Regions from separate parts of the Faecalibacterium sp. IP-3-29 genome, predicted to be linked through region 1. Evidence: a T-box and tRNA genes for the amino acid it is inferred to sense, from the RefSeq annotation. Region 1 holds a T-box; the other regions hold tRNA genes.
What was found. The T-box of region 1 lies ahead of pheS (phenylalanine--tRNA ligase subunit alpha). A T-box ahead of a tRNA ligase gene usually reads a tRNA of that ligase, here a tRNA-Phe.
Positions count from the first base shown of each region.

Region 2: it encodes a tRNA-Phe, which carries the amino acid that the T-box ahead of pheS (phenylalanine--tRNA ligase subunit alpha) is inferred to sense. The anticodon was not compared.
Region 3: it encodes a tRNA-Phe, which carries the amino acid that the T-box ahead of pheS (phenylalanine--tRNA ligase subunit alpha) is inferred to sense. The anticodon was not compared.

Region 1 is NZ_CP094471.1:2,099,779-2,110,370, reverse strand. Features, by position in the region: gene MTP40_RS10110 (ABC transporter permease) at 1-291, shown strand, start outside; gene MTP40_RS10105 (thymidine phosphorylase) at 447-1,766, shown strand; gene trkA (Trk system potassium transporter TrkA) at 1,814-3,172, shown strand; gene MTP40_RS10095 (TrkH family potassium uptake protein) at 3,185-4,627, shown strand; gene MTP40_RS10090 (MFS transporter) at 4,682-5,893, opposite strand; T-box leader at 6,487-6,728, shown strand; gene pheS (phenylalanine--tRNA ligase subunit alpha) at 6,814-7,836, shown strand; gene pheT (phenylalanine--tRNA ligase subunit beta) at 7,855-10,266, shown strand; gene MTP40_RS10075 (methylated-DNA--[protein]-cysteine S-methyltransferase) at 10,270-10,592, shown strand, end outside.
Region 2 is NZ_CP094471.1:1,863,490-1,874,081, reverse strand. Features, by position in the region: gene MTP40_RS09015 (PTS fructose transporter subunit IIABC) at 1-855, opposite strand, end outside; gene pfkB (1-phosphofructokinase) at 1,024-1,929, opposite strand; gene MTP40_RS09005 (DeoR/GlpR family DNA-binding transcription regulator) at 1,926-2,681, opposite strand; gene MTP40_RS09000 (Cof-type HAD-IIB family hydrolase) at 2,903-3,676, shown strand; gene gltA (NADPH-dependent glutamate synthase) at 3,732-5,126, opposite strand; gene MTP40_RS08990 (sulfide/dihydroorotate dehydrogenase-like FAD/NAD-binding protein) at 5,128-5,973, opposite strand; tRNA gene MTP40_RS08985 (tRNA-Gly) at 6,309-6,384, shown strand; tRNA gene MTP40_RS08980 (tRNA-Val) at 6,391-6,466, shown strand; tRNA gene MTP40_RS08975 (tRNA-Asp) at 6,470-6,543, shown strand; tRNA gene MTP40_RS08970 (tRNA-Phe) at 6,572-6,644, shown strand; tRNA gene MTP40_RS08965 (tRNA-Gly) at 6,653-6,728, shown strand; gene MTP40_RS08960 (ABC transporter ATP-binding protein) at 6,828-8,612, shown strand; gene MTP40_RS08955 (ABC transporter ATP-binding protein) at 8,609-10,498, shown strand; gene MTP40_RS08950 (helix-turn-helix domain-containing protein) at 10,589-10,592, shown strand, end outside.
Region 3 is NZ_CP094471.1:947,257-957,848, forward strand. Features, by position in the region: gene MTP40_RS04500 (alpha-amylase family glycosyl hydrolase) at 1-492, shown strand, start outside; gene MTP40_RS04505 (transcription repressor NadR) at 550-1,059, shown strand; gene MTP40_RS04510 (TetR/AcrR family transcriptional regulator) at 1,148-1,684, shown strand; gene recG (ATP-dependent DNA helicase RecG) at 1,770-3,830, opposite strand; gene MTP40_RS04520 (PDDEXK nuclease domain-containing protein) at 3,896-4,900, opposite strand; tRNA gene MTP40_RS04525 (tRNA-Cys) at 5,004-5,078, opposite strand; tRNA gene MTP40_RS04530 (tRNA-Gly) at 5,108-5,183, opposite strand; tRNA gene MTP40_RS04535 (tRNA-Asp) at 5,220-5,293, opposite strand; tRNA gene MTP40_RS04540 (tRNA-Gly) at 5,324-5,399, opposite strand; tRNA gene MTP40_RS04545 (tRNA-Phe) at 5,440-5,515, opposite strand; gene MTP40_RS04550 (DNA gyrase/topoisomerase IV subunit B) at 5,842-7,833, shown strand; gene MTP40_RS04555 (DNA gyrase subunit A) at 8,018-10,267, shown strand; gene rlmH (23S rRNA (pseudouridine(1915)-N(3))-methyltransferase RlmH) at 10,479-10,592, shown strand, end outside.

The DNA of each region.
Region 1 (10,592 bases):
CAGACCTGGAACTTTGAGGTCGGCGTGGCTGGCGCGGGCTTCCTTGCACTGGCTGTTATGATCTTTGGCCAGTGGAAGCCCTTCAACATCTGTGCCGCCGCCATGTTCTTTGCCGTGTTCAAGAGCCTGGCAAACATTGCGGACTCCACCTTCCTGGCGCAGCTCCACTGGTCCAGCAACATCTATAACATGATGCCGTTCATCGCATCCATGATCATTCTGGCCTTTACCTCCAAAAACAGCATGGCCCCCAAGGCTGAGGGCATCCCTTACGACAAGGGTTCCCGCTGAGCGAGGTTTGTTCCAAGGGCGCAGCTGCTTTTCCGGGCAGCTGCGCCCTTGGTGTTCAAAACCCGACAAAGGAGACGGAATGTGGATTGCCTTTGTCAAAAAGTCTGTTATAATGGAATTCATTGAAAGTCATACTGTCAGACAGGAGAATTGCGATGCGTATTTATGATCTGATCGCGAAAAAGCGCGATGGCGGTACCCACACCCGGGAAGAGTTGGAAGCCATTGTCAACGGCTTTGTCAGCGGGGAAGTGGCCGATTACCAGATGGCTGCCTGGATGATGGCGGTCTACCTGCGCGGCATGACCAACGAAGAAACAGCCGAGCTGACGGACGTGATGGCCCACAGCGGCGTGATGGTCGATCTTTCCCCCATCCCCGGCATCAAGGTGGATAAGCACTCCACCGGCGGCGTGGGCGATAAGACCACCCTTGTGATCGCCCCTGTGGTGGCGGCCTGCGGTGTGAAGATCGCCAAGATGAGCGGCCGCGGCCTGGGCCATACCGGCGGCACCATTGATAAAATGGAGAGCGTGCCCGGCACCAGAACTGCCCTTTCGCAGGAGGAGTTCTTTGCCCAGGTGAACAAGATCGGGCTGTCGGTCATTGGCCAGAGCGAGGGCATTGCTGTGGCGGATAAGAAGATGTACGCCCTGCGGGATGTGACCGCCACGGTCAGCTGCATCCCGCTGATCGCCTCCTCCATCATGTCCAAGAAGCTGGCCTCCGGCTCTGATGCCATCCTGCTGGATGTGACCACCGGTACCGGTGCCTTTATGAAGACCGTGGACCAGAGCATTGAGCTGGCTGAGCTGATGGTCGCCATCGGCACCCACCATGGCCGCCGGGTGGCCGCCATGATCACCGATATGGACACCCCGCTGGGCCATAACATCGGCAACAGCCTTGAGGTCATGGAGAGCATGGACGTGCTCAAGGGCAAGGGCCCTGCCGACCTGACCGAGGTCTGCCTGCAGCTGGCCGCCAATATGCTGGTGCTGGCAGGCAAGGGTACCCCAGCGGAGTGCCGTGCCATGGCACAGGCTGTGATCGCGGACGGCTCTGCCTTTGCCAAGTGCAAGGAGATGTTTGCGGCCCAGGGCGGCGACACCCGTGTGCTGGACGATTACAGCCTGTTTGAGCAGCCCGCAGCCAGCTTTGAGCTGCTGGCCGAGCAGGATGGCTACATCGTGGCCAACGATGCCGAGAAGATCGGCTCTGCCAGTGTGCTGCTGGGCGCTGGCCGCCAGAAAAAGGGAGACCCGCTGGACTTTGCGGCCGGCATCACCCTGCACAAAAAGCGCGGTGACTATGTGCACAAGGGCGAAAGCCTGGCCACCTTCTACGGTGCGGCAGATAAGTTTGAAGCCGCTGCTGCGGAGTACCGCAGCGGTCTGGTCTATGGTGCGGAAAAGCCCGAGGAGGCCCCGCTGGTCTACGCCCTGGTCACCAAGGACGGCGTGGAGCGCTACTGAGAAAGCATCCTTCCCGCAAGGAGGGAGGGACGGAAAGGACATTTTCTATGAAGATCATTCTGGTGGGCTGCGGCAAAGTCGGCACAGCGCTGGCACGACAGCTCAGCGAGGAAGGCCACAATGTCACGGTCATTGATACCAACAAGGCCCGTGTGGAGCATATCAGCGAATCCTATGACGTGATGGGCATTGCCGGCAACGGCTCCTCCATCACAACGCTGTCCGAGGCTGGGATCGAGGAGGCGGACGTGTTCATTGCAGTCACCGGCTCGGACGAGCTGAACCTGCTCTGCTGCATGTTTGCCAAAAAGGCGGGCCACTGCCACGCCATTGCCCGTGTGCGCAACCCCTCCTACAGCCATGAGCTGGACTTCATCAAAAAGCAGATCGGCATTTCGGCCATCATCAACCCAGAGATGGCGGCGGCGCGGGAGATCTCCCACCTGCTGCGCTTCCCCGGTGCCAGCAAGATCGATACCTTTGCGGAAGGCCGGGTGCGGCTGATCAAGTTCACCCTGACCGAGGCGCAGGCACTGGACGGTGTGGCCATCCGGGAAATCCCCACCCGGCTCAAGAGCGATATCCTGGTCTGTGCCGTGGAGCGCAACGGCGGGGTCATCATCCCCAACGGTAATTTTGTGCTCCAGACCGGCGATCAGGTCACCTTTCTTGCAACGCAGGAAAAGGCCCACGAGTTCTTCCAGCGCATCCATCTGGCCGTGCGTCCGGTGCGCAATGCCCTCATCGTGGGCGGCGGTGCCATTGCCTTCTACCTGAGCCAGGAGCTGCTGGAAAACCATGTCCGGGTGCGGATCGTGGAGCGGGACCCTGCCCGCTGCGATGTGCTGGCCCAGGCCCTGCCCGAGGCACAGATCCTGTGTGAGGACGGCTCCAACCGCGAGTTCCTGCTCTCCGAGGGCCTGACCTCCACCGAGGCCTTTGTGGCCCTGACCAACATCGACGAGGAAAATGTCCTGCTGACCCTGTTTGCCAAGAAGCATTCCAACGGCAAGCTGGTCACCAAGATCAACCGCCTGGAATTTGATGATATCCTGGCCGGGCTTGATCTGGGCAGCATCGTCTACCCCAAGTACATGACCTGCGATTACATCGTGCAGTATGTGCGCGCTTTGCAGAACGAGGCAGGCAGCAACATCAAGACCCTGTACCGCATTCTGGACGACCGTGTGGAGGCGCTGGAATTTACGGTCCATGAGAAGAGCCGCGCCACCGGTGTGCCCCTGAGCCAGCTCCACCTGAAAAAGAACCTGCTGCTCTGCTGCATCACCCGCGGCAACGAGATCAAGATCCCGCGCGGCGGCGATGAGATCCAGGTGGGCGACAACGTTATCGTGGTCACGCTGGAGCACGGCCTGCATGACCTGCGGGACATCGTGGAAGATTAACGGAGGCGCGGCATGAATTATGCGATCGTTCTGCGGCTGCTGAGCTACATCCTCTATTGCGAAGCCGCGCTGCTCCTGCTGCCCGCCATGGCCAGCCTGATCTACGGTGAGTGGATGGTGCTGGGCGTGTTCCTGCTCACGGCAGCGCTTTCTGCGGTGGCGGGCGCTCTGCTCCACCGCATCAAGCCCAAGAGCCAGATCTTCTATATGCGGGAGGGCTTTGCCACCACGGCGCTCTGCTGGCTGCTCATCAGTGTGGTGGGCGCGGTGCCCTTTGTGCTCACGGGCAGCATTCCCAACCCGGTGGATGCCATGTTTGAGACCGTTTCCGGCTTCACCACCACCGGTGCCAGCATCCTGCCCGCCGTGGAGGACCTGCCCAGGGGCATCCTGTTCTGGCGCAGCTTCACCCACTGGATCGGCGGCATGGGCGTTCTGGTGTTCCTGCTCTCCCTGCTGCCCCTGACCGGCGGCTCCCATGTCAACCTGATGAAAGCCGAAAGCCCCGGCCCCCAGGTGGATAAGCTGGTGCCCAAGGTGCAGTCCACGGCAAAGATCCTCTATGGCATTTATTTTGGCCTGACTGTCATCGAGTTCGTGTTCCTGTTGTTTGGCGGGATGCCGGTGTTTGAAGCTCTGCTTACCTCCTTTGGTACAGCGGGCACCGGCGGCTTCGGCTTCCGCAATGACAGTTTTGCCAGCATGTCGCCCTATGTCCAGTGGGTCGTGACCATCTTTATGATCCTGTTTGGCGTGAACTTCAACGCCTATTTCCTGCTGCTGATGCGCCGCTTCCGCCGCGCTGCCGCTAGCGAGGAGGTGCGCGCCTACTTTGTGATCATCGGTGTGGCTGTGGTCATCATCACGGCCAACATTTACAGCATGTACAACGGCTTGGGCGAGGCCCTGCGCCACGCCGCCTTCCAGGTGGGTTCCATCATTACCACCACAGGATTTTCCAGCTGTGATTTTGACCTGTGGCCCACCCTCTCCAAGGAGATCCTTGTCATGCTGATGTTTGTGGGTGCCTGCGCAGGCAGCACCGGCGGCGGCATGAAGGTCAGCCGCCTCCTGCTGATGGGCAAGACTGTGGGCAAGGAGCTCAAGCAGGCCCTTCACCCGCAGGTGGTGGCCCCTGTCCGGATGGACGGCAAGGTGGTCAACCATGAGACCATCCGTGCCACCAATGTCTATGTGGCCGCCTACATCTTCATCTTTGCGGCATCCTTCTTCCTCATCAGTCTGGATGGCTTTGACATGGTGACCAACTTCACCGCCATTGCCGCCACGTTGAACAACATCGGCCCGGGCCTTGCCCAGGTGGGCCCCATGATGAACTTTGGCAGCTACTCCAACCCCGCCAAGCTGGTTATGATCTTTGACATGCTGGCGGGCCGTCTGGAGATCTTCCCCATGCTGGTGTTCTTTATGCCGGACACCTGGCGGCGGTTCTGAGCAAAATAACAAAGCGGATGCGCTCCCACCGGAACGCATCCGCTTTTTGCTGTATCAGGATTCCTGCGGCTTTTTCCTCAAGAGCGCCACGCCGCTCAGCACGATGACCCCGCCCAGCAGGGCAAGGCCCGCACCAGCCTGCCCGAAGGCATCGCCGACAGCACCCACCAGAGGACTTGCGGGAATCATCAGCAGGCTGTATGCCATGCCGTCCACGCTGATGAGGGTGGCCCGCTGGTCACTGGGGATGGCATCGTTCAGCTTCTGGCTCTCGTGGAGCAGATAGACCTCCAACACACCCTGCACCAGCATCATGCCCAGGATGCCGCCCCAGGCAGGCGCAGCACCCACCAGCAGAGTGCCCACACCGCAGAGCAGGGCACAGGCCGTGTAGAGCCGCCGCATGGAACGGCATCTCACCCTGCGGCCGATCTCAGTGCCCGCAACGCAGGCCAGACCGCCCAGCAGCAGGGGAAGGAAGAGCAGCTCTGTGGGCCAGCCCAGCTCAACGAGCCGCTGCTGCAAAAACATCTTGGTCAGGTAACTGGGCACGCTGATGAGGGCGCTGGATGCGATAAGCTTCACCGCCATTGGGCAGGTGCGCAGGACATGCAGGCTGTCCCGCACCAGCTGGCGGAACTGTTCGGGCAGAGCGCGCAGCGGGTGCTTTTCCCGGCTGGCCTGCGACTCAGTGACGATGGGCTCCGCAAGCAGCATATTGGCAAGGGCGGAAATGCCCTCAAAGGCGGCGTTCAGCAGATAAAAGCCTGCGTAGCCGAGAAACTGGTTCAGGATGCTGGCCATGGAGCCTATGGCGTTGGCCAGCATGGAGATCTGAGAGCCGTTGGCGGAGACCTGAATGTATTCTTCTTCGCAGCCCTCCTGCTTTAGGCTGTCGTAGAGCAGCGCCGTGGAGGTGCCGGAGAACATGGTCATGGCCAGCGCGTTCAGCCCCATGGCAAAGCAGATGGTGAACAGGTCTGACGCAAAGGCCATCAGCAGGCTTTGCAGGACCATGCACACGCCGCCGGACACGAGGGTCTTTTTCCGGCCCAGCAGGTCTGCCGCCATGCCGCTGGGCACCTCGCACAGCAGGCTGACAACATGGAACACGCTTTCGGCCAGGCCGATCTCCCACAGAGAGAAGCCCCGGGCCGCCAGCAGGGCCACCCATACCGCATCCGTGATGCGTAGGCCGGAGAAGAGATCGGCAGTGTAAATGCAGGCAAGCTGCTTTTTCAGGTTGAGTTTACGTTTATGATTCATGGGGAACACCCTTTCTATTTGTCGTTGTGAAATTTCAAAATAGAAAGTGTACCCTTGCAAACGAAAGCTTGCTGTGACGAAACCCCTCCGTCAATGCTGACGCATTGCCACCTCCCCTAATAGTGGAGGCCTTGGCAATCCGCGCAGAATTTCCGGTTTCGCCAGAGGCTCCCCTACTAGGGGAGCTGACGAGCGAAGCGAGTCTGAGGGGTTCAGGCAAAACAAAAGCGCCCCACAGCAAAGCTGCGCGGCGCTGAAAATCATGCTCCACGTCTTGCTGAAAGGTTTCCTCGATTTGGCTCCCTTATGAGGGGAGCTGGCTGCGCCAAAGCGCAGACGGAGAGGTTTTGTTTCCAATAAAAGGGTACACTTCGACCCGGAACGTATTAAATCTGACCTTTTTTGAAAAAGATGCAGCCATTCCAACCCATCTGGGTGTACCCTCCTTTCAGTAAAACGTTACGCTTACCATACCATACTTTCGGCCAAAACACAAGCAAAACCGTAAAATTCAGGGAAAAAGTGCCGCCCCGGCTTGCAAACAGGCCCAAAGTGTGGTAAGATGATATCCGGTTATGAAACCTGAATATCTTGAAAACGCAGCGACGGAGAGAGTACGCACGCAGTTCCACAGCAAAGAGAGAAGCTTCACCGGCTGAAAGGGCTTCCGCGTGGGTGTGTGCCGAAGTTCGCTCCTGAGCGGCCTGCCCGAACGGCTTCTATTAGGGCAGGACGGCGCGCCCCGTTACGGCGTTTGAGAGCCGCCCTTCTTTGTGCAGGGCGGAAACCGGGTGGTACCGCGGAGCATTGGATTTGCAAAGGCTTCGTCCCTTTTGTCCGGCCAGAAATGGCCCGGCAGGGGACGGGGCCTTTTTTGCTGCCCCGCTTTGAAAACACGAACTGAGAAGGAGAGAATTTCCATGCAAGCAATGATCGACGAGCTGGCCAAACAGGCCGCAGAGAGCCTCGGTCAGGTCTCTTCCAAGGAGACGCTGGCCTCGTTCTGGCAGGAATATCTGAGCAAAAACGGCAAGATCCCCGCGCTGATGAAGAATCTGCGCTCTGTCGCGCCCGAAGAGCGCCCCGCCATGGGCAAGATCATCAACGAGCTCAAGCAGAAGGTGCAGGCAGACTACGATGCCGCCGCCGCCAAGGTGAAGGAGGCCGAGCTGGCCGCCCGCAACGCCGCTGAGACTGTGGACATCACCCTGCCCGCCAAGACCCGCACGGTGGGTGGTCTGCACCCCCTGACGCTGGTCACCAACCAGATCATCGACGTGTTCTCCGGCATGGGCTTTGCCGTGGCCGACGCACCTGAGATCGAGGACGACGACCACAACTTCACCCGCCTGAACGTGCCCAAGGATCACCCTGCCCGCGATATGCAGGATACCTTCTACCTGTCCGACGAGTTCCTGCTCCGCACCCAGACCTCCGGCGGCCAGATCCGCACCATGGACAGCCAGAAGCCGCCCATCAAGGTGCTGATCCCCGGCCGTGTGTTCCGTTCCGATTCCGATGCCACCCACAGCCCCATGTTCCACCAGATGGAGGGTCTGGTCGTGGATAAGGGCATCACCCTGGGCGACCTGCAGGGCGCGCTGAACACTTTTGTGCAGAAGCTGTTCGGCAAGGACACCCGCACCCGCCTGCGTCCCTCTTACTTCCCCTTCACCGAGCCCAGTGTGGAGGTCGATGTCAGCTGCTTTGAGTGCGGCGGCAAGGGCTGCCCCCTGTGCAAGCACACCGGCTGGATCGAAGTTCTGGGCGGCGGTGTTGTCAACCGCAAGGTGCTGGAGAACTGCAACATTGACCCGGATGAGTATTCCGGCTTCGCCTTCGGCATTGGCATCGAGCGCATCGCCATGCTGAAGTACGGCATCAACAACATCGGCCTGATGTTCGAGAACAACCTGCAGTTCCTCAAGCAGTTCCATGAATAAGAGGGGAGAGAACAGACAATGAAAGTACCTTTCAGTTGGTTAAAAGAATTCGTTGATATCGACGTTACCGCTCAGGAGCTGGAGGAGAAGCTGTTCTCCTGCGGCTTTGAGGTGGAAGAGCTGATCCCGCTGGATGCAGGCATCAGCAAGGTGGTCGTTGGCAAGATCGTGGAGATGGAAAAGCAGGAGGGCACCCACCTGACCAAGTGTGTGGTGGACTGCGGTGACTACGGCCACGATATCCGCATCAGCACCGGTGCCGCCAATATGAAGCTGGGTGACTGCGTGCCCGCCGCTCTGGATGGCTCCACCCTGCCCGGCGGCATCAAGATCAAGGCCCGCAAGATGCAGGGCGTGGAGTCCAACGGTATGCTCTGCTCCGGCGAGGAGCTGGGCCTGAACGATGACCTGTTCCCGGGCTCTGAGGTCTATGGTCTGCTCATCCTGCCCGAGGATTCCGTTCCCGGCACCGACATCGCACCCGTTGTCGGTCTGGATGACTATATCTTCGATATCTCCATCACCGCAAACCGCCCCGACTGCCAGTCCGTGCTGGGCATTGCCCGCGAGGTCGCTGCCATTCTGGGCAAGCCCCTACACATGCCCGCCATGGATTACAAGGCTGTCTGCGAGCCGGATGCTCCCATCAACGTCCAGGTGGAGGCCCCTGACCTGTGCCCCCGCTATATGGCGCACTACGTCCGCAACATCCGCATGGGCGAATCTCCCCGCTGGATGAAGCGCCATCTGGCCCTGTGCGGCCTGCGCTCCATCAGCAACGTGGTGGATATCACCAACCACACCCTGCTGGAAATGGGCCAGCCCATGCACGCCTTTGACCTGAACAAGGTCGCCGGCCGCACCATTGATGTGCGCCGTGCCCACGAGGGCGAGAAGATCGTGACCCTCGATGAAAAGGAGTTCGCCCTGAACCCCAACAATCTGGTCATCTGCGATGCCGAGAAGCCTGTGGCTCTGGCCGGCATCATGGGCGGTGCCAACTCCGGCATGGACGAGAACACCACCAGCCTGCTGTTCGAGTGCGCCACCTTCGCCCGTGACTGCGTCCGCAAGACCAGCCGTGCTCTGGGCCAGAACAGTGATTCCTCTGCCCGCTATGAAAAGGGTGTGGATCGCAACTCTCCCGAGCTGGGCCTGGCCCGTGCCCTGCACCTGATCCAGGAGCTGGACTGCGGCGATATCACCACCCTCGAGTATGACCTGACCGATGGCCGCCCGCTGGAGCGCAAGCACATCGTGACCACCCCTGCCAAGATCTGCGGCGTGCTGGGCATCACTGTGCCCGAGCAGACCATGATCGATATCCTGCAGCGCCTGGAGTTCACTGTGGATGTGCAGGCTGACGGCAGCTGGGATGTGTCTGCTCCTCTCTACCGTGAGGATGTGGAGAGCTTCCCCGATCTGGCGGAGGAGGTCATCCGTGAGTACGGCTATGACCACATCAACCCCACCTTCCTGAACACCGCCTCTGTCACCAACGGCGGCCTGAACTACGCGCAGAAGCAGCAGCTCAAGACCAAGCGCCTGCTGGCTGCGCAGGGCTTCTATGAGGCATCCACCCTGGCCTTCTACTCCAACGCGGAGCTGGATATGCTGCACATCCCCGCTGAGGATGCCGCCCGCAAGGCCATCCGCATCCTGAACCCCATCAGCGAGAACCTGTCCATCATGCGCACCCTGCTGACCCCGTCCATGCTGAATGTCATCGTGGACAACCTCAAGAAGGGCAATGCCGAGGGCCGCCTGTTCGAGATGGCTCCCGTCTATCTGGCCAAGGAGCTGCCCATCAGCGAGCATCCCCATGAGCGTCAGACCCTCTGCATTGGTGCCTTTGGCCCCGAGGAGGACTTCTTCACCGTCAAGGGTGCAATGGAGGCGCTGGCCGCAGGCTTTGACCTGACCTTCACCTATGAGCGCGAGACCACCCCGTGGCTCCACCCCGGCATCAGCGCCGCCGTCTACTGCAACGGCAAGCGTCTGGGCGTGTTCGGTAAGCTCTCCAATGAGATCAACGGCGAGCTGGAGATCGCAAAGGACCAGAAGGACAGCCAGAACATCTATCTGGGTGAGCTGGACTATGAGGCTCTGATGTCCTGTGTGGACGGTGAGCTGCGCTATAAGCCGCTGAGCCCCTACGCCGCCGTCAAGCGTGACCTGGCCCTTGTCTGCGAGGAAAAGGTCACCTGCGGCGAGATCGAGGACACCATCAAGAAGGCAAGCTCCCTCATCACCGAGGTCAAGCTGTTCGATATCTACCGCGGCGCAAACCTGGGCGAGGGCAAGAAGAGCATGGCCTTCTCCCTGACCTTGTCTGACCCCAGTGAGGAAATCTCCGCTGAGCAGGTCGAGCGCACCGTCAAGAAGGTGCTGGGCAACCTGAAGTTCAAGCTGGGCATTGAGATCCGGTAAACGGTGATCTTTACACAGCACTATGAGTCTCCTCTGGGCGGCATCCTGCTGGCCGCTGATGACATCGGCCTGACCGGCCTTTGGTTCGAGGGGCAGAAGTACTTTGCCCGCACCCTGGATGCGGTGCATCAGGAGCAGGAGACCGCTGTGCTCTCCGAGGCCAGACGCTGGCTGGATGTTTATTTCGGCGGGCAGGAGCCGGACTTTACTCCGCCGCTCCATCCCGCTGGCTCTGCCTTTCAGCAGGAGGTGTGGGCGCTGCTGCGCCGCATCCCCTGCGGCCAGACCACGACCTATGGGGCACTGGCAAGGCAGCTGGCTGCAGA
Region 2 (10,592 bases), 240 kb from region 1:
GGAGGTCTCCTCCTCGGCAGCGGCGGCACCGCCCTTGGCGTGGTAAACAGGAACTTCACCGTGGGCTACCTTTTTCAGCAGCTCCTCGGGCTTGTGGATGCCGTCATCCACCCGGGCAAACAGCACGGGCTTGCCGTCAAAGCGGGCAGTTTCCACATTTTTGTCTGCTGCCACGATGATGCCGTCACAGGCTGCGATCTCGGCGCGGGTCAGCACGTTCTTGGCACCATCGGAGCCGTTGGTCTCCACCTTTGTGGGCAGGCCCAGCTTGTCACCGGCCTTGGCCAGCGCCTCGGCGGCCATGTAGGTGTGGGCAATGCCGTTGGGGCAGGCGGTCACGGCCAGAATGCGGTAGCCGCTCTGGGGGATAGCCTGCTGGGTGAAACTCTCCTCACCGAACTGGGCCTCCTCCTGTGCGTCGATGAGGGCAAGGAATTCGGTGGGGGTCTTGGCGGCCTTCAGCTTTTCCACAAAGTCCTCGTTCATCAGCATCTGCATCATGCGGGCCAGCATATCCACATGCAGGCTGCCGTTTTCGGGGGCTGCAATGGCAAAGAGCAGGTCGGTCTTGCCGTCATCCTCGGCGTTGTACTGCACCGGGGTGCTCAGACGCAGGGCGGCCAGGCTGGGCCGGGTGACCACATTCGTCTTGGCGTGGGGAACGGTGATGCCGTTGTCCACATAAGTGGAGGCCTCATCCTCCCGGGCGTAGAGTGCCTTCTTGTAGGCTTCTGTGTCGGTGATGTTGCCGTGGGTGGCCTGCAGTTCTACCAGCCGGGAGAGGATCTCGTCCCGGTTGGAGGCCGCGGAATCCAGCTCGATGGACTTTGCGGTGAATAATTCCGTAATGCGCATAAGGGTTCTCCTTTCTATCGTAGCGTCCTCACCCTCTCAGGCCGCTTCGCGTCCAGCTCTCCCGAAGGAAGAGCCCTTGGCAAAACCATCAACATAGCAATGACTGTCAAGACCTCCCACTTTGGGGGAGGTGGCATCGCGTCAGCGATGACGGAGAGGGCGAGCTCGTTAAAGGGTTTCGAACAAGTTCTTAATTTCTTCCCGTTTGGCCAGCCCAAGGCTGAACGCGGTGGCACTGCCGCAGGCGGTGCCCAGCCGGAGGGCCTGCTCATAGCTGCCGCTTTGCAGATAACCTGCCACAAAACCGGCCACCATGCTGTCGCCTGCGCCCACGCTGTTCACGACCTTGCCCTTGGGGCAGCCGATGCGGTGCACCTCGCCGTGCTCATCCACCAGCAGAGCACCGTTTCCGGCCATGCTCACCAGCACGTTCCGGGCACCCTTTTCCTGCAGGGCGCGGGCGGCGGCGGTGATCTCTTCGTCCGTTTTCAGCTCCCGGCCCACGATCTCGCCCAGCTCGTGATTGTTGGGCTTGATCAGGAAGGGGTGATAGGGGAGGACGTTGACCAGCAGATCCTGGGTGGCATCCACCACGGCCCGCACGCCGTGGCCCTCCAGCCCTGCCAGCAGCCGCTCGTAGGTGCTCTGGGAAAGGCTCTTGGGGATGCTGCCTGCCAGAACGAGGATGTCGTCAGGCTGCAGGGTGTCCAGCTGGGCTTCCAGCTGCTGCATGGCACTTTCCGGGATGCTGGGGCCTGCGCCGTTCAGCTCCGTCTCGGTGCCTGCCTTGATCTTGACGTTGATGCGGGTCATGCCCTCGGCCAGATGGATGAAATCGGTCCGGAGCCCCTGCGCGGCCAGACCACGCTCCAGCCAGGCACCGGTCTCACCGGCCACAAAGCCCAGAGCCACGCTCTCACAGTCCAGCTCCCGGAGCACGCCGGAAACATTGATGCCCTTGCCGCCCAGCACGCAGTCCTCCCCGGCGGCGCGATTCACCTCGCCCACCTCAAGGGGCCTGTCGAGACGGACGACATAATCAATGGCAGGATTGAACGTTACAGTGTAGATCATACCTCGGTCTCCTTTATCAGAGTGTATTGCCGGTATTTGGGGTTGGGGCACCGGTTCGTCAGGATGGCACCGCTGTGCAGATCACAGATGACGGCGGGGTAGACCTGCGCGAATTTGGTGTCGTCCACCAGGAACCACGTCTCCCGCGCCCGGTGGAGAGCCGCAGCTTTGACGGCGGCCTCCTCTGGGTCTGGGGTGGTGAAGCCGGAACCCAGCGCCACGCCGTTGGCCCCCATGAAGGCTTTTGTGAAATTGTACTGCTGGATGGCAGTCAGCGCAGCCGCCCCGATGATGGCCTCGGTCTGGGGCCGCAGCAGCCCGCCGGGCAGGAACACCCGGCAGCCCTTCTGGGCCAGCAGGCGGGCATGGGCCACGCCGTTGGTCACATAGCTGGCGTTCAGGGCCGGGCCGTTCAGCGCCCGTGCCAGAGCCAGCGTGCTGGAGCCTGCATCCAGATAGATGAAATCTTCCGGCAGGATCAGCTCTGCCGCCGCCTGGGCGATGCTCTGCTTCTGACTGACGGCCAGCTCTTCCTTGGCGGCCATGGTGGGCTCATCGGTGCGGAAGGGGCTGTCCGGCAGGGTGGCCCCGCCGTGCACCTTGTTCAGTTTGCCCAGCTTGTCCAGCTCGTTCAGGTCGCGCCGGATGGTGGACTCGCTTGCGTTCAGCGCCTCGCACAGCTCCTGCACGGTGGCAGTGCGCTGGCGGGCCAGCAGGTCAAGGATGAGGGCGAAGCGTTCTTCTGCCAACATGAGGAAAGGTCACTCCTTTGGTGTTTTGTGATTGAACTTGAAGCTTTATGAAGCTTCCTGTCCTTATTATAGCAAGATTTCAGTCAAAATCAATCACAATGCGCCAGAAATAGCCGACAAAAATCACCTCTGAAAATTGAGCAGGTTGCACAACAACTGGGATACATTTGGCAAACGGCAGCAAGTGTGCTATGATATAAGAAAAATGCAGGAGGAACGCTATGACAAAGCCCAAGATCATCTTTTTTGACATCGACGGCACACTGGTGCCGCTCAAGGAGGGCATCCGCCCCAGAACGGTGGAGGCGCTGCAAAAACTGCGGCAGAACGGCATCAAGCTCTGCATCGCCACCGGCCGCGCTCCCATGGAAGTGCCGAAGTTCGAAGGGGTCACTTTCGATGCGTTCCTGACCTACAACGGCTCCTATTGCTTCACGCCGGAGCGCGATGTTTTCAAAAATCTCATCCCGAAAGCGGACATTGCCCTGCTCCGCCGGAACGCCGAAGCGTTGGGGCGGCCCATGGCGTTGGCCACCAAGGACCGGCTGGCCGCTAACGGCTCCGACCCTGATCTGGCGGAGTATTTTGCCATCGGCGGGGTCGAGCTGGTGATCGCCGACGATTTTGATGCTATGGCGCAGGGCGAGATCTTTCAGGTGCTGATGAGTGGCAGGGAAGCGGAGTACCCAGCCATCCTGAAGGATGTGGAGAACGCGAAGATCGCCGCATGGTGGGACCGCGCCGTGGATATCATCCCGGCCAGCGGCGGCAAGGGCATCGCCGTGGAAAAGATGCTGGAATTCTACGGCATCGACAAGTCCGACAGCATGGCCTTCGGTGACGGCAACAACGATATCGAAATGTTCAGAGCCGTCGGCACCGGCGTCGCTATGGCCAACGCCTCTGCCCGGCTGCAAGCCGCCGCCACCGCCCATTGCCGCGATGTGAAGGAAGACGGCATCTATTGGTATTGTGTAGAAAACGGCCTGATATGAAGAGAAAAAGCCGGTGCACTTTCTTGGCGCACCGGCTTTTTTCTATAGGGGAAACTTACTGATTCTGAATGTACTCGTCCATGGCCTTCGCGGCTGCCTTACCGGCACCCATGGCCTTGATGACGGTGGCGGCACCGGTCACGGCATCGCCGCCGGCGTACACGCCCTCACGGCTGGTCTTGCCCTCGTCGCCCTCGGTGACGATGCAGCCGTGCTTGTTGGTCTCCAGACCAGGGGTGGTGGAGCGGATCAGGGGGTTGGGGCTGGTGCCCAGGCTCATGATCACGGTATCCACATCCAGCTCAAACTCGCTGCCCTTTTTTTCAATGGGACGGCGGCGGCCGGAAGCATCGGGCTCACCCAGCTCCATCTCAATGCAGGTGATGGACTTGACGAAGCCCTCGTCGTTGGCGTGGATCTCCACGGGGTTGCACAGGGTCTTGAAGATGATGCCCTCTTCCTCGGCGTGCTCGACCTCCTCCTTACGGGCAGGCAGCTCGGCCATGCCGCGGCGGTAGACGATGTACACAGTCTCAGCACCCAGACGCAGGGCGCTGCGGGCAGCATCCATGGCCACGTTGCCGCCGCCCACAACGGCCACCTTTTTGCCGGTGCGGATGGGGGTCTTGCTGGTGGGCAGGTAGGCCTTCATCAGGTTGGAGCGGGTCAGGAACTCGTTGGCGGAGTACACGCCCTTCAGGCTCTCGCCGGGGATGCCCATGAAGCGGGGCAGACCGGCACCGGAGCCGACGAACACGGCCTCGTAGCCGTACTCGCCCATCAGCTCGTCGATGGTCAGCACCTTGCCGATGACCATGTTGCACTCAAAATCCACGCCCATCTTCTTCAGGCCGTCGATCTCCTGCTGCACGATGGCCTTGGGCAGACGGAACTCGGGGATGCCGTACATCAGCACGCCGCCGGCCACATGCAGGGCCTCGTAGACGGTGACCTTATAACCCAGCTTGGCCAGGTCGCCTGCGGCGGTCAGACCGGCAGGGCCAGCGCCGATGATGGCAACCTTGTGGCCGTTCCATGCGGGCACGATGGGGGCGGTGTGGACGTTTTCACGGTGCCAGTCGGCCACAAAGCGCTCCAGGCGGCCGATGCCCACAGGCTCGTTCTTGATGCCGCGGGTGCACTTGCCCTCGCACTGGCTCTCCTGGGGGCAGACACGGCCGCAGACGGCGGGCAGGGAGGAGGAGCGGGCAATGACCTGATAGGCGGCTTCAAAGTCGCCCTCGGCCACATGACCGATGAACTCGGGGATATCGATGCCCACGGGGCAGCCGGTCTGGCAGGGCTTGTTCTTGCAGTGGATGCAGCGCTTTGCCTCGTTCACGGCCATCTCTTCGGTATAGCCCAGTGCAACTTCCTCAAAGTTCTTGTTGCGGACGTTGGGGTCCTGGGTGGGCATGGGGCACTTTTTGGGATCCATATTGAAAGCCATCTTACTTTGCCTCCTCAGTCTTGAACAGATTGCAGGCCTTCTCGCGGGCCTTTGCCTCAAAGGGGCGGTACATGGTGCCGCGGGCCATGGCTTCGTCGAAATCGACGAGGTCACCGTCAAAGTCAGGGCCGTCCACGCAGGCAAACTTGGTCTCGCCGCCCACGGTCAGGCGGCAGCCGCCGCACATGCCGGTGCCGTCGATCATAATGGGGTTCATGGAGACAATGCTCTTCAGCCCGTGCTTCTGGCAGGTCTTGACGACGAATTTCATCATGATCAGCGGGCCGATGGTGATGACCAGATCATACTGGTTGCCGGCGGCCACCAGCTCGTCCAGAGCGGCAGTGACCACACCCTTGGTGCCGTAGCTGCCGTCATCGGTCATAATGCGCAGCTCGTCACTGCAGGCGTTGAACTCGTCCTCGAGGATGAGCAGATCCTTATTACGGAAGCCGATGACGCTGTGGACGGTGCAGCCCTGGTCGTGCAACTCCTTGGCAATGGGCAGGGCGATGGCGCAGCCCACGCCGCCGCCGACAACACAGACCTTTTTCAGGCCCTCGGTCTCGGTGGCGCGGCCCAAGGGACCCACAAAGTCATGGACGCTGTCGCCTGCGTTCAGGCTATTCAGCTCCATGGTGGTGCCGCCCACGATCTGGAAAATGATATCCACAGTGCCCTTTTCGCGGTCGTAACCGGCCACGGTCAGGGGGATGCGCTCGCTGTCCTCAAACGGGCGCACAATGATGAACTGGCCCGGCTTTGCCTTTTTGGCAATGAGCGGGGCTTCAATGACCATCTTTGTCACGGTGGGGTTCAACGCGACCTTTTCAGTGATCTTGTACATTGCGGTTGCTCCTTTTTCTGGCAAAATCTCGGCACAAAAACACGTCTGCCCGCCCGCGCGGCACAGCAGACGTGTTTTTGTGCAACTTTTTGACAAGTTTATTATAACCTCTTTAAGAAGGGAACGCAACCGAATTTTCTTTGTGTCTGCCGCCGCAAAGCTGAAACATTTCGGTTTCATTCCGGTTTCGGCTTTGTTTTTGAAAAACAGGCGCAGACAGGCGTGTTTTGCAAAAAGTCTGATTTTTTGGAAATTTGTTGTTGACAAAGCCTGCGTTTTACGCTATAATAGCCAACGTCGCCGGGAGCGAAACCCCGGCAGACCACATGAAATGTGCGGCCGTAGCTCATCTGGTAGAGCGCCACCTTGCCAAGGTGGAGGTAGCGAGTTCGAGCCTCGTCGGCCGCTCCATTTTGTGGAAGTTTAGCTCAGCTGGGAGAGCATCTGCCTTACAAGCAGAGGGTCAGCGGTTCGAGCCCGTTAACTTCCACCATGTGGCCCGGTAGCTCAGTTGGTTAGAGCACCAGCCTGTCACGCTGGGGGTCGTCGGTTCGAGCCCGATCCGGGTCGCTGCTGCTTCTCTGGAAGCAGCTTATATGCCTCTGTAGCTCAGTCGGTAGAGCAGGGGACTGAAAATCCCCGTGTCATTGGTTCGATTCCGATCGGAGGCACTTTATATGCGGCCGTAGCTCATCTGGTAGAGCGCCACCTTGCCAAGGTGGAGGTAGCGAGTTCGAGCCTCGTCGGCCGCTCCAGACAAATAAGCCACTGCAAAACATGATTCGTCGTGTGATGCAGCGGCTTTTTTGTACGTTGAAAGCTTTTTTGGAATTGAAAAAGGAGGGAAAAACGCAGTGATATTCGGAAAGTACATCAACCGGTATTACCTCAAGCATGCTCCCGTGCTGCTGCTGGGCCTTGCCGCCCTGCTGACGGTGGATTACATCCAGCTTTTGATCCCCCAGCTCTACCGGCTGGTCATCAACGGTGTGAACCTTGGCCAGGTGGTGGTGAACGGTGAGACGCTGCTCTTTACCAAAGAGGTGCTGCTGCAGCACATCTGCCTGCCCATGATCTGGATCGTGGTGCTGATGGTCATTGGGCGCTTTTTGTGGCGCATCTGTTTCTTCGGCTCGGCGGTGCGGGTCGCGGCAGACCTGCGGGAGCGGATGTTCGACCACAGCCGCAGGCTGTCCCAGCAGTACTATCAGGTGAACAAGGTCGGCAACCTGATGAGCCTGTACACCAACGACCTGGACACCATTCAGGAGTGCTTCGGCGACGGCGTGCTGATGTTCTTCGACGCGCTGACCCTGGGTCTGCTGGCCCTTTATAAGATGTGGACCATGGATGTGCGGCTGACCCTGCTGGCCCTGATCCCGGCGCTGATCATGTTTGCCATCGGCACCCAGATGAGCAAGGTGATGACCCGGCGCTGGGAGGAGCGGCAGCAGGCCTTCTCCGGTCTTTCCGATTTCGCGCAGGAGAACTTTTCCGGCATTGCGGTCATCAAGGCCTTTGTCAAGGAGTACAAGGAACTGCAGGCCTTCCGGAAGCTGAACAAGGAAAACGAGGAGATCAACGTGACCTACACGAAGATCGCCACCCTGCTGGAGGTGCTGGTGACCCTGTTCGTGGAGTCCGTGATCTGCATCATTCTGGGTTACGGCGGCTATCTGGTCTATCAGGGTCGATTCAACGCCGGCCAGCTGGTGGAGTATATCGGCTACTTTGAGGCCATCGTCTGGCCCATCATGGCTGTGTCCATGCTGATCGAAAAGACCAGCCGCGGCAGGGCCTCCCTGAACCGCATCACTGAGCTGCTGGATGCCCCCATCGATGTGGCCGACCGCCCCGGCGTGGCCGACCTGACCGACCCCAAAGGCGGCATCGAGTTCCGCCACCTGAACTTCCGCTACCCGGACGGCGAGTACGATGTGCTGCGGGATATCTCCTTTACCATTGCGCCCGGCGAGAGCGTGGGCATCGTGGGCAAGACCGGTGCGGGCAAGACCGCCCTGGTGGACCTGCTGCTGCGCACCTATAATGTGCCGGACGGAACCCTGTTCGTGGACGGCAGGGATGTGAACAGCCTCTCCATCCACTCGGTGCGCAATGCCTGTGCCTACGTTCCGCAGGATAATTTCCTGTTCTCGGACACCATCGCCCACAACATTGCCTTTGGTGTGGACGATGCCACCCCCGAGGACATCGAGCGGGCGGCAAGCATGGCCGATGTGCGGGATAATATCGTGGATTTCAAGGACGGCTACGAGACCGTTCTGGGCGAGCGCGGCGTGACGGTGTCCGGTGGTCAGAAGCAGCGCATCTCTATCGCCCGCGCCCTGCTCAAGGACGCGCCCATCCTGATCCTGGATGACTCCGTCTCGGCGGTGGATACCAGCACCGAGAAGATCATTCTGGACAACCTCAAGAACAGCCGGGCAGGCAAGACCACCCTGCTCATTGCCCACCGCATTTCCACGGTGGAGCGGCTGGATAAGATCGTATTCCTCAACGAGGGCCGGGTGGAAGCCGTCGGGCCCCACGATCAGCTGTATGCTTCCTGCCCGGAGTACCGCCGGATGGTCGATCTGCAGCGGCTGGAGGATGAGACGAAGGGAGGCGAAAACGCATGATGCATCTGAATCCATTGGTTCTGGTGGGCGCTGTCATCGGCGTGATCACCGCCCTGCTGGTGGCAGCCTATGCCGCCGTCAAGGACAAAAAGACCGCCATGGGCTTTGAGCGCAACATGGAGGACGGCGAGATCATGCGCCGCCTTGCCCGCTATGCCCGGCCCTACCTGAGCAAATTCCTCATTGTGGGCGTGCTGATGCTCTTCTCCATTGCCTACGATATCATTTCACCCCTCATCGTGGGCCGCATCGAGGAGCTGGTGGCCGGGGAGTTTGAACTCCGCGCCCTCTTCCTGGGCGTGTCAGTGTATGCAGGCGTGCTGGTGTTCTCTATGGGCAGCACTTACCTGCAGGCCGTGATTTTGCAGCGGGTGGGCCAGCGCATCATCTCCGATCTGCGCGAGGATCTGTTCAGCCACATTGAATCTTTGGCACACGAGCAGCTCAACGAGATCCCGGTGGGCAAGCTGGTCACCCGAGTGACCAACGATACCAACGCCATCTCCATGATGTTCACCAACCTCTTGGTCCAGCTGACCAAGAACAGCTTTGTCATTCTGGGCATTCTGGTGGCCATGCTCTGCCTGAACTACGAGCTGACGTTGATGGTGCTCTGCTTTGTGCCCTTCATCGTGATCTTCACGGTCATCTTCCGCAAGTTCTCCCGCCGCGCCAACCGCAAGCTCAAGAACGCGACCACCGATATCAATACCTATCTGTCAGAAAACCTGTCCGGCATCAAGGTCACCCAGATCTTTGGCCGGGAGGACGAAAAGATGGAGGACTTCCGCCAAAAGAGCCAGAAGCTGGCCCGGGCCAATCAGGAGCAGATCTTCGTGTTCAGCGTGTTCCGTCCGCTGGTGTATATGCTCTATGTCAGCTCGATCCTGTGCCTGTTCTATCTGGGCGGCATGGGTCACCTGAACAACGTCAGCTTTCTGGGTCAGACCATTTCCAGCGGTACCATCGTCACCTTTTATATGTACATCTCCAAGTTCTTCACCCCCATCCAGAACCTGGCCGAACAGTTCAACTGGCTGCAGTCGGCGCTGGCATCGGCAGAAAAGGTGTTCTCCATCATGGACATCCAGCCCAAGATGCAGGATGCCCCCGATGCCATTGAGCTGGACGAGGTGAAGGGCGAGATCGAGTTCCGGGACGTGTGGTTCAGCTACGTTCCCGGCGAGTGGGTGCTGCAGGGCGTTTCCTTCCATGTGGATGCCCGCCAGACGGTGGCCTTTGTGGGTTCCACCGGCTCCGGCAAGAGCACCATCCTCTCCCTGATCTGCCGGAACTACGAGTTCCAGAAGGGCCAGATCCTGATCGACGGTATCGACATCCGCAAGATCAAGATCTCCTCCCTGCGCAGGCACTTCGGCCAGATGCTGCAGGATGTGTTCCTGTTCTCGGGTACCATCCGTTCCAACATCGTTCTGCGGGAAGAGGGTATCCCCGACAGCGAGATCATGGAGGTCTGCCGCTACGTCAACGCCGACAAGTTCATCAACAAGCTGGACCACGGGCTGGACGAAGAGGTGCGTGAGCGCGGCAACAACTTCTCCGCCGGGCAGCGGCAGCTGCTCAGCTTTGCCCGCACCATCATCCATAAGCCCAGCGTGATGATCCTGGACGAAGCTACTGCCAACATCGACACCGAGACCGAGCTGCTGATTCAGGATTCGCTGGAAAAGATGCGTACCGTGGGCACCATGCTCATTGTGGCCCACCGGCTGTCCACCATCCAGCATGCGGACAACATCATCGTGCTGTCCCACGGTAAAATTCTGGAGCAGGGCACCCACCAGCAGCTGCTGGCCCGGCATGGCCGCTACTACCAACTGTATACCCTGCAATACCACAAGGCGCAGCTGAACACAGCCGAATAAGCGCAGACAGAAAGGCCGCTGACCTGAGATGAACTGCACCCCATTTGTTAGACAGTATGGTATACTGTTTAGGAAATGGGGTGTTTTTGTATGC
Region 3 (10,592 bases), 1.2 Mb from region 1:
AACAAGGCGCACATCCGGCACATTGCAATTCTAGTATACACGCTTTGGGGCATTCCGTCCATCTATTACGGCTCCGAATTTGGCATCGAGGGCAAAAAGGAGTGGGGCAGTGACTGGCCCCTGCGCCCCTGCCTGGAGCTGGATAAATTCCGGGATGACCTGACCACCAACCCTGTCACCAGTGTGTACGCCGCATTGGGCAGGCTGAAGGCCGAATACCCGGCCCTGAGCTGGGGCGAGGTGAAGGAGCTCCAGCTGACCACCCAGTGCTATGCCTTTGCCCGGGTGCTGGATGGAAAAGCCCTCGTGGCCGTATTCAACAACGGCGACGGCCCGGCGGAAATGGAGTTCCAGCTGCCGGTGGAGGCCAACGCTGCAACGGACCTGCTGGCCGATACCGTGGGCGCTGAGAATGTGATGACCAGCCTTGCATCTGGCCGGATGAAGGTCCAGCTGCCCTCCAATTATGCCACGGTCCTGCGTCTGGATTGACAGGACACCTGTCATGCACTATTATAATAGGGAAAAATGCTGACAGGGGGAACAACAATGAACGCAGCACAGCGCCGGGAAAAGATCTTGCAACAGCTCCATGGGGCCAGCGCACCCATCAGTGCCAGTGCACTGGCCGCAAAGCTGGGGGTCAGCCGCCAGATCGTGGTGGGGGACGTGGCCCTTCTGCGGGCAGGCGGGGCCGAAATCGAGGCCACCCCGCGCGGGTATCAGTTCCACCCGACCCCCGGCGGCTACACCGGCATCCTGGCCTGTGTGCACAGGACCGCCGATGAGATGCGCACCGAGCTTTACACGGTGGTGGATCAGGGAGGCGTGGTGGTCGATGTGGCGGTGGAAAACCCGCTTTACGGCGAACTGCGGGGCAACCTGAACCTCGCCAGCCGATACGATGTGGACACCTTTATCACCCAGGCAGCCAATACCCCGGAGTGCCTGCTCAGCCGGATGACCGGCGGCGTGCATCTGCACACTCTTCGCTGCCCGGATGAAGAAACATTCCAGAGGATCGAAGCCGCATTGAGAGAGAAAGGGATTCTCTATTGATATTGTAAGAAAACTCGAACAAACTGTCTATCCCCGAAAAAAGAAAAGCGTTGGATATCCAACGAAACAATGAAAGTGGTGGATTATTTTGGACATCCGCATTGAAAAGACTGACCGCGCCATCGAAAAGGCATTCATGGAGCTGCGTGCCCGCCAGCCGCTGGAGAAGATCAGGATCAAAGACCTGTGCACACTGGCCAAGGTGAACAAATCCACCTTTTATGCCCACTATGAGGATATCTATGAGCTGTCCAGCCGGTTGGAGAACAAGCTCATCCATGTCATTCTGGACAGTGTGCCCAATGTGGGGCTTACCGCTGCACACACAGAGCAGCTGACCCGTGAACTGTTCCATGCCTTTGTTCAGAACCAGGAGGCGGTGAACATCCTGTTCTCCGGGGCAAGGCAGGGGATCTTTGCCAACTGCATTGAAAAGGGTCTGCGAGACCGTCTGGCTGCCAAAGACCCCGCCTTTGCAGCGGACCCCGACCGGGGCATCCTGCTTTCGTTCTGCGTGCAGGGCTGCTTCTATGCCTTTGCCAACAACAGCGGCCAGATGGACGTGGAACATCTGGTCGATCTGCTGGCTGTGATCGCCAAGGCGGCGCAAAGCCTGAACCGATGACAGAATCGTAATCATGAGAAAGGCTCCTGCTTTCGCAGGAGCCTTTCTCATTTAAAATATATGGAAACCGGTTCTTTTTATTGTTTCAATTCATAGCTCCAGCCTTTGTGAACATCTGTTCGACCTGCGCGGCGAGCAGGCTGTGCTCCGGCGCTTCCAGCAGGGGGTCTGCGGCCAGCAGAGCGGCGGCCTCGGCCTGAGCGGCGTGAAGGGTGCGGGTGTCGTTCATCAGGTCGGCGATCTGCAGGGTGGGCAGGCCGTGCTGTCGGCTGCCGAAAAAGTCGCCGGGGCCGCGGGTCTCAAGGTCGAACTGCGCCACGGCAAAGCCGTCCGAGGTGGAGCAGAGGAACTTGAGCCGCTTCTGGACGCTCTCGGCGGTGTTGTCGCTGACAAGGAAGCACCAGCTCTCGGCGGCACCCCGGCCCACGCGGCCCCGCAGCTGGTGCAGGGCACTCAGGCCGTAGCGTTCGGCATTCTCGATGACCATGACGGTGGCGTTGGGGACATCCACGCCCACCTCGATGACGGTGGTGGATACCAGGGCATCCAGCCGGCCGGCTTTGAAATCGTCCATTACAGCGGCTTTTTCTTTTGGCTTGAGCTTACCGTGCATCAGACCGACCCGGCGGTCAGGGAGAAGGGCTTTGGCAATGTCCTCGTAGTAGCTCTTTACGGCGTTCAGCCCGCCGTCCGGCGTGTCCTCGATGGCGGGACAGACGATATATACCTGCCGTCCGGCTCCAATCTCCCGGTCAAGAAAGCCGTAGAGATCCCGCCGCTTTTTTCCGGTGATGCACCGGGTCTTGACGGGCTTGCGGCCCGGGGGCAGCTCATCAAGGATAGAGATGTCCAGATCACCGTAGATCAGCAGGCCCAATGTGCGTGGAATGGGCGTGGCGCTCATCACCAGCAGATGGGGGTTTGCGGCCTTTTCGGCCAGCATTCCGCGCTGGCGCACGCCGAAGCGATGCTGCTCGTCCACCACAGCCAGACCCAGCCGGGCAAACTCCACGCCCTCACTCAGGATGGCGTGGGTGCCCACCACAAGGTCGGCTTCGTCACTGCGGATGGCAGCCAGCGTGGTGCGGCGGGCGGCGGCCTTCATGCCGCCGGTCAGCAGGGCTACACGCATCCCGAAGGGGGCCAGCATCCGGTTCAGATTCTCTGCGTGCTGGGCGGCAAGGATCTCGGTGGGGGCCAGCAGGGCCGCCTGATATCCGCTGCGGATGCAGGCCCAGATGGCGGCGGCGGCAACCAGCGTCTTGCCGCTGCCCACATCGCCCTGCAAAAGGCGGTTCATGGAGGTGCTGCCGGACAGATCGGTCAGAATTTCGTCTACGGCCCGGCGCTGGGCACCGGTGGGGGAGAAGGGGAGTGATGCCCAGAAGGGGGCCGGGTCGAGCCGCTGCATGGGTGCACCGGTGGAGGCGCTGCCCCGGTTCTTCATTCGTCCAATGCCCAACTGGAGCACCAGCAGCTCCTCGTAGATGAGCCGCCGCCGGGCTGCAAAAGCCTCCTCCTCCGTGGCAGGGCAGTGGATGGCCCGCACGGCATCGGCCTTGGAGAGCAGGCGGTATTTTTTCAGCATCTCCTCTGGCAGCGGGTCGGGCAGGAGTTCCGCATGGGGGAGCAGCTGCCGGATGCATTTTGCAATCACGGTGCTGGAAAGCCCCTCGGTCTGGGGGTAAACGGCCTCGAAGGGAGCGGCGGTGATCTGTGCCGCCGTGCGCACCTGCGGGTTGACCATCTGACGGCGAAGCATCCCGCCGGTCACGATGCCCTCAAAATAGTATTCCTGCCCCAGCTCCAGCTTCTGGGTGGCATAGGGATTGTTGAACCAGGTGATCTCCAGGCTGGAAACATCGTCTCCGGCGGTGATGCGCTCCATCCGCCGCCCGCCCGGCAGGATGCGCCCGGCAGGTTTGGCGAACACCTCAGCCTTCACCACGCACTCGGTGTCTGGCGGGGCCTCGGCAATGGAGTAGGGACGGGAAAAATCGATGTAACGCCGGGGATAGTGGCAGAGCAGGTCGGCCAGTGTCACGATGCCCAGCTTCTCGAACCGCTCGGCGGTCTTGGGCCCCACGCCCTTGAGGTAGCGCACCGGCGTGTCCGGGGTCAGGGTGGTGTGATGTTCAGCGGGCATGGCAGGCCCTCCTTTCCGCAAAAATAGTATCCCCATTGTAACACGGGAACGGGGAAAAATCTGCCTTACAAAATTCGCTTTTGAAGATCCTCAACAGAAGGCAGCTGATTTTCAAACTCTTCCGGCAGGCAACTTGTGATACGGTATGCGCTGACTCCGATGGGTTTGCTCATATCTTTAAGGGAGTACTCTGCAACCAGATCGTTCTTGCTTTTGCAGAGAAGAAGGCCGATGGAAGGGTGATCCTGCTCTTTTTTCAGTAATCCATCTACCGCAGAAAGATAGAAATTGAGCTGTCCGGCATACTCTGGTTTGAATTCACCGGTTTTCAATTCGATCACAACATAACAGCGCAGGCTCAGATTATAAAACAGCAGGTCGATATAAAAATCATCACCGCCGACATTCAGATGATACTGGTTGCCCAAAAAAGCAAAGCCAGTGCCCAGCTCCAGCAAAAGCTTGGTGACATCTTTGACAAGAGCCTGCTCGATATCCCGCTCCAGCATATTTTCTTTCAAAGGGATAAAATCAAAGAGATAGGGGTCTTTCATCGTTTGCAAGGCAAGCTCACTTTGCGAGGCGGGCAGACGAGCTTCAAAATTTGTGATTTTTGATGCAATGGCCTGACGTTGATATAATCCACCCTCGATCTGATGAATCAAAACATTCCGAGACCAACCGTTTTCAATAACTTTTTCAGCGTACCATAGGCGTTCTTCTGGTGAGGAAAGCTTATCCAGGAGAACGGTATTGTGTCCCCACGGAATTTGTGCAACAGGCTGTTGCACAAATTCCTCGTCAGGGTAAGCAAGGGCAAATTTTGCCATATACTTCAAGTTCCGAACGGAATAACCGGAAGCGTCCGGAAAAGCAAGTTTGATATCGGCAGAAAGGCTTTCAATGAATTTGCTGCCCCAGGTCTTATGTGCATTGATCGTATTGCCGATCGTATGATAGAGAAGCAGAAGCTCTCGGTTGACACTGACAGATGCGCGATACTGCGCCGCGCGAATTTCCTGCTTGATGGATTCAACGGTATTCAGATATTCGCTGGAATTCAAGAGCACTTTGCCGGCCCCCTTCGCAAAATAGTATCACCATTGTAACACGGGAACGGGGAAAAGAAAAGCAAAACAAAAAATCCCGGAAGCCGCAGCTTCCGGGAACTTTTGGAGGTGACGACCAGATTTGAACTGGTGGATGAGGGTTTTGCAGACCCTTGCCTTACCACTTGGCCACGTCACCATATTTGGAGTGAATATTTCCACTCCATTTGGAGCGGCCGACGAGGCTCGAACTCGCTACCTCCACCTTGGCAAGGTGGCGCTCTACCAGATGAGCTACGGCCGCATATTGGTGCATTTACCCTTGCACCACAGGGAAAGACGACCCGGATCGGGCTCGAACCGACGACCCCCAGCGTGACAGGCTGGTGCTCTAACCAACTGAGCTACCGGGCCATATCCGGAGTGATTATTACCACTCCGTTATGGAGCGGCCGACGAGGCTCGAACTCGCTACCTCCACCTTGGCAAGGTGGCGCTCTACCAGATGAGCTACGGCCGCATATCAGAGGAACAGGAGTAATTCTTGTTCTTCTGAAAGGTGGTGCCTCCGATCGGAATCGAACCAATGACACGGGGATTTTCAGTCCCCTGCTCTACCGACTGAGCTACAGAGGCGCACCGGACGATGATTATTATACCTGAAATTTTGATTTTGTAAAGGGGTAAATTCAAATTTTTTGAAAAAAACTGAAATTTTTTTCGTTTTGTGCGTTTCAACGCGCAAAATAAGAATGACTTTTTGCGCGTTTTTCTGCCGGATCGGGAGGACAAGAAATCTGCCCGAAGAAATTGACAAGTAATACAACCTATGGTTTAATAAAAGAAAAGAACACCGACGCTTTTGCTCTTTACACATCGCTTATACTTATTATAAGGGAAAGAGCAAAGGCGTTTTGATTTGACGACCTGCTCATTACAAGAGAACAGGCCCGGAGGACAGCATGGCAAGAAAACAGGAATATGGCAACGAAAGCATTACTTCGCTGAAGGGTGCCGACCGTGTGCGCAAGCGCCCGGCCGTCATCTTTGGCTCAGACGGCGTGGAGGGCTGCGCCCACTCTATTTTTGAGATCGTCTCCAACTCCATCGATGAAGCCCGCGATGGCCACGGCGATACCATCAATGTGACCCGCTGCAAGGACGGCAGCGTGATCGTGGAGGACTTTGGCCGCGGTATGCCCGTGGACTGGAACAACGGCGAGGGCCGCTACAACTGGGAGCTGCTGTTCTGTGAGATGTACGCGGGCGGCAAATACGGTGAGGGCGAGGACAACTACGAGTTCAGCCTGGGCCTGAATGGTCTGGGCCTGTGCGCCACCCAGTACGCTTCTGCCTGGATGACCGCCGATATCTACCGCGACGGCTTTCATTACCACCTCGACTTCAAAAGGGGTGAGAACGTGGGCGGCCTGCAGAAGGAGCCCTACAAGGGCCGCCGTACCGGCAGCATCATCCACTGGAAGCCCGACGATGAGGTGTTTACGGACATTGACGTGCCCGGCAGCTACTATAAGGATGTGCTGCGCCGTCAGGCCGTGGTCAACGCGGGCCTGACTCTGAACTTTACGGACGAAAAGGAGAAGGACCCCGCCACCGGCAAGCCCTGGAAGGAGAGCTGGTGCTACCAGAACGGCATCGCCGACTATGTGCAGGAGGTGGCAGGAGAGGACACCCTGACCCCGGTGTTCAGCTGCGAAAGCGAGGCCTCCGGCCGTGACCGTGAGGATCAGCCGGATTATAAGGTGCGGATGAGCGCTGCCTTCTGCTTCTCCAATAAGGTGCAGCTGCTGGAATACTATCACAACTCCTCCTGGCTGGAACACGGCGGCAGCCCCGAGCACGCCGTCCGCACGGCTTTTGTCTACCAGATCAACAAATACCTGAAGGACAAGAACCTCTATAAGAAGGGCGAGAGCGCCATCAGCTTCCAGGATGTGCAGGACTGCCTGGTCTACGTCTCGTCCAGCTTCTCCACCCGTACCAGCTACGAGAACCAGACCAAAAAGGCCATCACGAACAAGTTCGTCTCGCAGGCCATGACTGATTTCCTCAAGCATTACCTGGAGGTCTACTTCCTTGAAAAGCCGGAGGAGGCCCAGAAAATCTGCCAGCAGGTGCTGGTGAACAAGCAGAGCCGCGAGCACGCCGAAAAGACCCGCCAGAGCATCAAAAAGACGCTCTCCACCCAGATCGATCTGGCCAACCGGGTGCAGAAGTTCGTGGACTGCCGCACCAAGGATGCTTCCCGCCGGGAACTCTACATCGTGGAGGGCGATTCCGCTATGGGCGCGGTCAAGCAGAGCCGCGACAGTGAATATCAGGCCATCATGCCCATCCGCGGCAAGATCCTGAACTGCCTGAAGGCCGATTACGCCCGCATCTTCAAGTCCGATGTCATCGTGGACCTTATCAAGGTCATGGGCTGCGGCGTGGAACTGGGCGGCAAGCACAACAAGGAGCTTGCCACCTTCAACATCGATAACCTGCGCTACAACAAGATTGTCATCTGTACCGATGCTGACGTGGACGGCTACCAGATCCGCACGCTGGTGCTGACCATGCTCTACCGGCTGACCCCCACTCTGATCAACGAGGGCTATGTCTATATCGCGGAATCGCCGCTGTATGAGATCACCACAAAGGACCACACCTATTTTGCCTACACCGAGCCAGAAAAGGCAGCTTTCCTGAAGGAGATCGGCGACAAAAAGTATACCATCCAGCGCTCCAAAGGTCTGGGCGAAAATGACCCCGAGATGATGTGGCTGACCACCATGAACCCCGAGAGCCGCCGCCTGATCAAGGTGCTGCCCACGGACGTGGAGGAAACGGCCCGGGTGTTTGACCTGCTGCTGGGAGACAACCTGGCCGGACGAAAAGAACATATTGCACAGCACGGCGCGGAATATCTGGATGATCTGGATGTGAGCTGACGAGGTAAACCCCTCCGTCAATGCTTTGCATTGCCACCTCCCCTAGTAGGGGAGGCCCTGGCGTTGCGGAACGCCCTGCGAGTTCCCCTCTATGCCAAGGGCCCCACTATTAGGGGGGCTGTCGAGCGTATGCGAGACTGAGGGGTTGGATCCGGGATATAGATGCTGATATAGAGGAGCAAAAATGGCAAAACGAACAACCAAAAAAACGACCAAGCCTGTCCGCCCGCAGCTGGGTGACGGCGTTGAGATCCTGAATGCGGGCAGTGTGTTGGAAGATCCCATCACCAGCACGCTGGAGACCAACTATATGCCCTACGCGATGAGCGTCATCGTCTCCCGCGCCCTGCCCGAGATCGATGGCTTCAAGCCCGCCCACCGCAAGCTGCTGTACACCATGTACGGTATGGGCCTGCTGAAGGGTGCCCGCACCAAGTCGGCCAACATCGTGGGCAGCACCATGCACCTGAACCCCCACGGTGATGCCGCCATCTACGATACCATGGTGCGCATGGGCCGGGGCAACGAGAGCCTGCTGGTGCCCTTTGTGGACAGCAAGGGCAACTTTGGCAAGGCGTACAGCCGGGATATGTCCTGCGCCGCTGCCCGTTATACCGAGGCCAAGCTCGAAGGTGTCTGCGAGGAACTGTTCCGGGACATTGATAAGGAGACCGTGGACTTTGTGCCCAACTACGACGGCACCACCACCGAGCCGACCCTGCTGCCCGTGACCTTCCCCACTATTCTGGCCAACAATACCCTTGGCATTGCGGTGGGTATGGCCTGCAACATCTGCTCCTTCAATCTGGCAGAGCTGTGCGCCACCACTGTGGCCCTGATGAAAGATCCCAAACACGATATCTCCACCACTATGCCAGCCCCGGATTTCGTGGGCGGCGGCCAGATCCTGTACGATGAGGCCCAGATGCGGGAGGTCTATGAGAATGGCCGGGGCAGCATCAAGGTGCGTGCCCGGTACAATGTGGTGCCCGGCGAGAATATGCTGGAGATCACGCAGATCCCGCCCACCACCACTGTGGAAGCCATCATGGACAAGATCGCCGAGCTGGTCAAGGCGGGCAAGATCAAAGAGATCAGCGATATGCGGGATGAGACCGACCTGAACGGCCTCAAGCTGACCCTTGACCTCAAGCGCGGCGTGGACCCGGAAAAGCTGATGGCCAAGCTCTACAAGACCACCCCGCTGGAGGACAGCTTCAGCTGCAACTTCAACGTGCTGGTGTCCGGTCAGCCCCGGGTCATGGGTGTGCGGGAGATCCTGCAGGAGTGGACCGCTTTCCGGATGGAGTGTGTCCGCCGCCGCACCTACTACGATCTCCACGGCAAGGAAAAGCGGCTCCACCTGCTCAAGGGCCTTGCCGCCATTCTGCTGGATATCGATAAGGCCATCCATATCATCCGCACCACCGAGGAGGAGACCGAGGTGGTGCCCAACCTGATGATCGGCTTTGGCATCGACGAGGTGCAGGCCGACTATGTGGCTGAGATCAAGCTGCGTCACCTGAACCGGGAGTATATCCTCAAGCGGACGGGTGAGATCGAACAGCTGGAAAAGGACATTGCCGACCTGAACGATATTCTGGCAAAGCCTGCCCGCATCCGCCGCATCATCATCAATGAGCTGAACGATGTGGCCAAAAAGTACGCCCAGCCCCGCCGCAGCGAGATCCTGTATGATCTGCCCGAGGAGGAGAGCGGTGCCGAAGAGGAGGCTGTCCCGGATTATCCCGTTACCGTGTTCTTTACCCGTGAGGGCTACCTGAAAAAGATCCCGCCCCAGAGCCTGCGCACCGCCGGTGCCCACAAGCTGAAAGAGGGCGATGAGATCATCCATCAGGTGGAGACGCGGAACAACGTGGAGGCCCTCTTCTTTACCGACAAACAGCAGGTGTACAAGGTGCGCCTGAACGAGCTGGAGGACGGCAAGGTGGCCCAGATGGGCATCTACCTGCCGGGCCGTCTGGGAATGGATGAGGGCGAGAATATCCTCGCTATGGTCATCACGGGCGATTACAGCGGTTATGTCCTCTTCTTCTTTGCGGGCGGCAAGTGCGCAAAGATCCCGCTGGCCTCTTACGCCACCAAGCAGAACCGCCGCAAGCTGCTCAAGGCCTACTCCGACAAGGAGCCGCTGGCAAAGCTGCTCTTCCTGCCCGAGGACACGGAGCTGGCCATCCGCACCAGCGCAGGCCGGATGCTGCTGGTCAACACGGCGCAGATCGCTGCCAAGACCACCCGCGACAGCCAGGGTGTTGCTGTTGTGACCCTGAAAAAGAACCAGACCATTGCATCTGTCGTTCCGGCAGAAACGCTGGAGCTTGCCAACCCCCACCGCTACCGTGTCCGCAGCCTGCCCGCCACCGGCGCTCTTATCCGCGCCGAGGACGAGGGTGAGCAGATGAGCCTGCTGTAAAGGGCAGCGTGCTCGCCCTCTCCGTCAAATCCTGACGGATTTGCCACCTCTCCCAAAGGGAGAGGCAAGAAGCGTTTCCTCTACGTCCTTGGCTCTCCCTTTGGGAGAGCTGTCACCGCAGGTGACTGAGAGGGCGAGGACGCTGGCGGGGAGCGCCTGAGAGGGTTTGTTTTCACAAAGAACATGATGATATGCAAGAAAGGACGACCCAATGCAAAACATCGACCTGATCTGTATTGGTAAAATGAACGCAAAATATTTTGCCGAGGGCGTGGCAGAGTACCAGAAGCGTCTGGCTGCCTTTGCGGCATTCCGGATCATTGAG